Kineococcus endophyticus: one gene and its partner. The protein of the gene in region 2 interacts with the protein of the main gene of each other region in a pairwise test. Links are inferred from orthologs where the notes say so. Each region holds a gene or a part of one and is shown on either strand. Other genes may lie near its edges. The genes, in order: ndk and AB1207_RS14015.

Region 1 (3,273 bases), on a different replicon or contig from region 2:
CCAGGTGATCTACGAGGGGTCGCCGCTGACGCCGCACCCCGGCCGGCACTTCGAGGTCATCGAGAAGTACGGCGTGACGATCTACTACACGGCGCCGACGCTCGTGCGGACGTTCATGAAGCACGGGCCCGAACTGCCCGCGGGCTTCGACCTGTCGTCGCTGCGGCTGCTCGGGTCGGTGGGTGAGGCGATCAACCCGGAGGCGTGGCTCTGGTTGCACCGCAACGTCGGTGGCGGCCGCTGTCCCATCGTGGACACGTGGTGGCAGTCTGAGACGGGGGCCGCCGTCGTCGCTCCCCTGCCGGGGGTGACGCCACTGAAACCCGGGTCGGGCACCGTCCCGCTGCCGGGGTTGTCCGCCACGGTCGTCGACGAGGCGGGGAACGAGGTGGCGCCGGGCGAGCAGGGGGTCCTCGTCATCACGAAGCCCTGGCCCGGCATGGCGCGCACCGTCTGGCGCGACCACGCGCGGTTCGTCACGAGCTACTGGGAACCGTACGCGGCGCAGGGCTTCTACCTCGCCGGTGACGCCGCGACGAAGGACGCCGACGGGTACGTCTGGATCGGCGGCCGGATCGACGACGTCCTCAACGTCTCCGGGCACCGGTTGTCGAGCATCGAACTCGAGTCCGCCCTCGTCTCGCACCCGCGGGTGGCCGAGGCCGCCGTCGTCGGCGCGCCCGACGCGACGACGGGCCAGCGGATCGTGGCGTTCGTCATCCTGCGCGGCGACGGGTCGTCGGAGGTGGCCGCGGAACTGCGCGAGCACGTCGCCCAGCAGATCGGTCCTGTCGCCAAACCCCGTGACGTCGTCGTCGTCCCGGACCTGCCCAAGACGCGGTCGGGCAAGATCATGCGCCGGTTGATGGCCGACATGACCGCCGGTCGCGGCGGCGGGGACGTCACGTCGCTGCAGGACGAGACCGCCCTGTCCGCCGTCGAGACGGCGTGGGCGCAGTACGTGCAGTCGCGCTGACGCTCCGTCCCACCTGCGCTGTCGCGGTTCGTCCTCGTTGCCTCCCCGGGGTCGATGATCGACCTCGGGGAGGCAACGCGGCCCCCGACCGCCGGGCGGCGACGGTTCAGGCGGGGTTGACGCCGCCGGCCTCGGCGGCCGCGGCGACGTCCATCCAGCTCGTCTCCCAGATGTGGCCGTCGGGGTCGAGGAAGCTCGTCCCGTACATCCAGCCGAAGTCCATCGTGGGCGCGTACTCGGCGCCGCCGTTGGCGAGGGCCTTCGCCTTGAGGTCGTCGCACTCGGCGCGGTCGGCGCACGACAGCGCGACCATGACCTCGTTCGAGCCCTTCGGGGCGGCGTCGGTGTGGAGGAACTGCTTCCACTTCTCCGGCTCGTGGACGAGGACGATGATGTTCTCCTCGAGCACGACGCACGCCGTGGTCTCGTCCTCGAACTGCGGGTTGACGCTGAAGCCGAGCGCGGTGAAGAAGGCCTTGGAGACCTCCTTGTCGGCGACCGGCAGGTTGATGAAGGCCATGCGCACGGTGAGCTCCTCAGCGGTCCGGGGCCGACGGGCCGGCCCTCCTGCCCTTCCCGACCTCAGCCTGCCGCAGAACTCATCGGTGGGTCAGAGGTTGGGGAACCACAACCCGATCTCGCGGGCCGCGGACTCCTCGGAGTCCGAACCGTGGACGAGGTTCTGCTGGACCTTCAGGCCCCAGTCGCGGCCCAGGTCGCCGCGGATCGTGCCCGGCGCGGCCGTCGTCGGGTCGGTCGTGCCGGCGAGCGAGCGGAAGCCCTCGATGACGCGGTGGCCCTCGACGACGGCCGCGAGGACGGGCCCGGACAGCATGAACTCGACGAGGGGCTCGTAGAACGGCTTGCCCTCGTGCTCGGCGTAGTGGCCGGCGAGCAGCTCGCGCGTCGCGGTGCGCAGCTCGACGGCGACGAGGGTGTAGCCCTTGGCCTCGATGCGGCGCAGGACCTCCCCCGACAGGTTGCGCCGGACGCCGTCGGGCTTGACGAGGACGAGGGTGCGCTGGGTGGTGGGTTCGGTCACGCCGACGACCCTAGCGGGACGGGCGGCGGCGTCCAGGTGTGGACTGGGGGCGTGGACCGGACGGGCTACCGCGAGCGCGCGTCGTCGGTGCCGGGCGCCGTCGTCTGGACGAGCGCGTCGACCGGCGCGCCCACGGGCCCCGTGCTGCCGGACGGGTGCATGGACCTGCTGTGGCGCAGCGACACCGGACGGCTGCTCGTCGCCGGGCCCGACACCGGCCCCCAGCCCACCGACGAGCCCGGTGGGCCGGCGGCCGGGGTCCGCTGGACGGGCCTGCGCTTCGCCCCGGGCCACGCGCCCGCTGTGCTGGGCGTCCCGGCCGACGTGCTGCGGGACCGCCGCGTCGACCTGGCGGACCTCTGGGACGCCGCCCGCGTGCGCCGCCTCACCGCGCTGGTGGCGGCGAGCCCGACTCCGGGAACGGTCCTGGAGGCCGTGGCCGGCGACGGGCCGGCGCGCGAGGAGTCGCTGCGGCACGCGGTCGGCGCGCTCGCCGCTGGACTGCCCGTGGCACGGGTGGCGGTCGACCTCGACGTCAGCGAGCGGACGCTGCACCGCCGCAGCCTCGCGGCGTTCGGCTACTCCCCGCAGACGCTGGCCCGCGTCCTGCGCTTCCGGCGGGCACTGGCGGGACTGCGGGCGGGCACCGCCCCCGTGCAGGTCGCCGCGGACCTGGGGTTCACCGACCAGGCGCACCTGACGCGGGAGGTGCGCCGCTTCGCCGGGACGACGCCCGGTGCCGTTCAGCCCGGCAGCGGCGCGAACAGGTCGACCGACCCGCCGTCGGGGTCGAGCACCGTCGCGTAGCGCTGTCCCCACACCGCGTCGAACGGCGCGAGGTGCACGGGTGCTCCCGCCGCGGTGAGCTCGGCGAACAGCGCGTCGACGGCGGCGGGGTCCGCGCAGAGGAAGGCCAGGCTGGTCCGGTTGCCCGCCGCCTCCCGCGTGTACGACGGGTCGAAGGACCGGATCGTCTCCTCGGTGTCCCACGCCAGGCGCAGGCCACCGGGCAACGTCGTCTCGACGTGCGGGGCCCCGTCGGCGTCGGCGGGCAGGTCGAGGCCGAGGCGGCGGTAGAAGGCCAGCGAGGCGGCCATGTCGGCGACGACGAGGCCGACGAGGTCGAGGCGGGGCGTGGGCCGAGGCGAGGACTGGGGGTCGGTCATGCGTCCGAGGGTCCCGCGGCCGGGCGTCTCCTGTCTTGCACGCATCGGACACCCCGCGCGCGGGGTGCGCCAGGATGTCGGGGTGCATC
Region 2 (3,116 bases):
GTCCGCGGGCATCCCCGTCGGCCGCGTCGGGACGCCGGCCGACATCGCCGCCATGGTGGCGTTCCTGCTGTCCGAGGAGGCCGGGTTCGTCACCGGCGCCAGCTACCAGGTCGACGGCGGCAAGCACATCAACTGACGCGCCCGCCCGCCGACGCCCGCCCCGGTCTCCCGGGGCGGGCGTTCGCGTTCCTCGGGCAGGTCAGGCGGAGAACACGTACTCCGTCGTCGTGGCGAACTCCGCCCCCGGACGCAGCACCGGGTCGCCCAGTTCCGCCAGCGCGGGCTGGTTCACCGCGTCCGGCAGCAGTTGCGTCTCCAGGCACAGCGCGTCGCCCTGCCGGACGGGCCGGCCCTCGAGCGTGCGCCACGCGCCGGTGAGGAAGTTCCCCGAGTAGAACTGCAGCCCCGGCAGGTCGGTGCGGACCCGCACGGTGCGGCCCGACCGCGGCCCGCGCACCGAGGCGACCTCGCGGAACGAGCCTGGCTCGTCCAGGACGAGGCAGTGGTCGTAGCCCCCCGCGCGCAGGAGCTGCTCGTCGGCGTCGCGCAGGTGCTCGCCGATGCGGGTGGGGGAGGAGAAGTCGAACGGCGTGCCCGCGGTCGGGGCCAGCTCGCCGGTCGGGATGAGGTTCGCGTCCACGGGCAGGTAGCGGGTGGCCGCCACCTGCGCGACGTGGTCCTCCACGGAGCCGGCGCCGTCGAGGGCGAAGTAGGCGTGGTTCGTGAGGTTCACCGGCGTCGGCGCGTCGGTGGTGGCGTGGTGGTCCAGGCGCAGGGTGACCGCGTCCCCGTCCTGACGCAGGGAGTACGTGCAGGACACCTCGAGCGTGCCGGGGAACCCCATGTCGCCGTCGGGGCTCGTCAGGGAGAACCGCACCGCCGGAACCCCGTCGACCTCGGTCTCCTCCGCGGTCCAGACGCGCTGGTCGAAACCCTCGACTCCGCCGTGCAGGGCGTTCGGGCCGTCGTTGGTCGGGACGTCGTAGCGGGTGCCGTCGAGGGTGAACCGTCCGCCCGCGAGCCGGTTCGCGACGCGACCCACGCTCGCGCCGGGGTAGCCGTCGGCGGCCTCGTAGGCGGCGACGTCCGGGAGTGCGACGACGACGTCACCGATCTCGCCCGCGGCGTCGGGGACGCGGACCTGCTGCAGCGTGGCCCCGCGGGTCAGGACGGCCGCCGACGCGCCGGAGGGGAGTCGCAGCTCCCACCGCTCGACCGGCTCGCCGCGCCGGGTCCGGCCGAAGGGGCTGCGCTGCACCGTGGGGGAGGTCATGGGCCGATCGTGCCCCACGACACCCCGGTCCGTGCACGGGGTCGCCGTGCCTCGCCGCCGGGAGGCAACGTTCCCTACCACGGGCGGCCGGTCAGGCGAGGCGCCAGTCGATCCCGTCCCCGCCGGCCTCGCGCAGCAGCGCGTCGACGCGGCTGAAGGGGCGGGAGCCGAAGAACCCGCGCGAGGCGGACAGGGGGCTGGGGTGCACGCCCGCGACGACGGGCACCCCGTCGAGCAGCGGCTGCACCTGCTGCGCGTCCTTTCCCCACAACAGCGCGACGAGCGGACCGCCCCGCGTGGCGAGGGCGCGGACGGCGGCGTCGGTGACGGCCTGCCAGCCCAGGCGGCGGTGCGAGCCCGAGCTGCCCGCGCGGACGGTGAGGACGCGGTTGAGCAGGAGGACACCGGAGTCCGTCCACGACGACAGGTCCCCGTGCTCGGGGGGCCGGACGCCCACGTCGTCGCGCAGCTCGCGGCCGATGTTGACCAGGCTGCGCGGCAACGGCCGCACGTGCGGTTCGACGGCGAAGCTCAGCCCGACCGGGTGGCCGGCCGTCGGGTAGGGGTCCTGGCCGACGAGCAGCACCCGCACCCCGTCGAACGGCTGGCGGAAGGCGCGCAGGACGTCTCCCGGCGCGGGCAGCCAGCCGGCGTCGTCGGCCAGGGAGGCGGAGATGCGCTCCAGGTCGGCGCGCACGGGAGCCAGGGCCCGGGCCCAGCCGGGGTCGAGGTCGTCGAGGCCGAGACCGGCCGGGTCGGCGGCCGTCGCGGGGAAGACCGGGGGGGTCCGTGAGGCGGCTGGGTCGGCAGTCACGCGTGGGACGGTACCCAGGCCGGACCCGCGGCGCGCGGTCCCCGGCGCGCGGACGGAGGAGAATGACACGCGTGTGATGCCCTGCCTAGACTCGCCCCGCGAGCTGCCGTTCGGGGGCTCGGTCGAGAGGGGTGGACACCGTGGAGCGCTGGGACGCGACGGCACGCATCGAGGCCGACGTGCACACGGGGGACCACGCGCAGGAGGGGCCGGGCGGGGCGAGCGAACTGCCCGAGGGCCTGACCCGCCGCGACGCCGAGATCCTCGCCTTCGAGCGCCAGTGGTGGAAGTACGCCGGCGCCAAGGAGCAGGCCGTGCGCGAGCTCTTCGACCTCTCCCCGACGCGCTACTACCAGCTGCTGAACGCCCTCATCGACTCCCCGGCGGCCCTGGCGCACGACCCGATGCTCGTCAAGCGCCTGCGCCGCATGCGGTCGAGCCGCCAGCGTGCGCGGTCGGCCCGTCGTCTGGGCGTGCAGCCCTGAGCGGTCGGGGCCACCGCCCCCGCCAGCTCGCCGCGCGTCGCGGCGCCCACCGCACGCGCCGGGGGCCCGCCGGGGTGGCGGTGCTCGTCCTCGTCTGGCTCCTGGTGGCCGCGGCCGTCGCCACCGGGGTCGTGCTGGCCCTGCGCTCGGTCCTGCAGCCCGTCCTGGGAGTGCTCGACGGCGTCCTGTGACGCTCCCGCGCCGGCGCCCGTCGTGACCTTTCCGTGAAGACGAGGTTCACAGAACCTTGTAACACGCGCCCCTCCCGGCACTAATCTGAGCCTCGGTCGATCAGTTCGAGGAGCACACCCTCCCCGGGAGCGCACATCGGACCTGGCCCACGGCCTCGTGGCCGCGGGCAGCGTGAGACCCGTGTCCGGCGCGCGCCGGAGGCGTCTTCCGCTCGCTGCAGCACCAGGAGAAGGCAATGGCTCAGGGCACCGTGAAGTGGTTCAACGCCGAGAAGGGATACGGCTTCATCACCGTCGACGACGGTGGTGCCGACGTGTTCGTCCACTACTCCGCCATCGTCGCGGACGGCTAC

Evidence for each region.
Region 1: the proteins of AB1207_RS14015 (region 2) and ndk interact in binary tests that used the Escherichia coli proteins (3 or more experiments, as listed by UniProt). The link is inferred for Kineococcus endophyticus from one-to-one orthologs.

The regions. Positions count from the first base shown.
Region 1 is NZ_JBFNQN010000001.1:13,210-16,482, reverse strand. Bases 303-3,265 are described here. They hold ndk (nucleoside-diphosphate kinase), read right to left. Parts: upstream 2,019-3,265; coding sequence 1,587-2,018; downstream 303-1,586. Other genes in these bases: AB1207_RS00065 (VOC family protein), read right to left, coding at 2,762-3,184; AB1207_RS00070 (helix-turn-helix domain-containing protein), read left to right, coding at 2,070-2,825; AB1207_RS00080 (VOC family protein), read right to left, coding at 1,083-1,496; acs (acetate--CoA ligase), read left to right, coding at 303-976. Outside these bases: more of acs, read left to right, coding at 1-302; AB1207_RS00060 (hypothetical protein), read left to right, coding at 3,267-3,273. UniProt on the Escherichia coli protein: Major role in the synthesis of nucleoside triphosphates other than ATP. The ATP gamma phosphate is transferred to the NDP beta phosphate via a ping-pong mechanism, using a phosphorylated active-site intermediate.
Region 2 is NZ_JBFNQN010000009.1:88,783-91,898, reverse strand. The notes cover bases 227-3,032. They hold AB1207_RS14015 (uracil-DNA glycosylase), read right to left. Parts: upstream 2,088-3,032; coding sequence 1,365-2,087; downstream 227-1,364. Other genes in these bases: AB1207_RS14005 (cold-shock protein), read left to right, coding at 3,000-3,032; AB1207_RS14010 (DUF3263 domain-containing protein), read left to right, coding at 2,255-2,572; AB1207_RS14020 (aldose epimerase family protein), read right to left, coding at 227-1,273. Outside these bases: AB1207_RS14025 (SDR family NAD(P)-dependent oxidoreductase), read left to right, coding at 1-136; more of AB1207_RS14020, read right to left, coding at 200-226; more of AB1207_RS14005, read left to right, coding at 3,033-3,116. UniProt on the Escherichia coli protein: Excises uracil residues from the DNA which can arise as a result of misincorporation of dUMP residues by DNA polymerase or due to deamination of cytosine.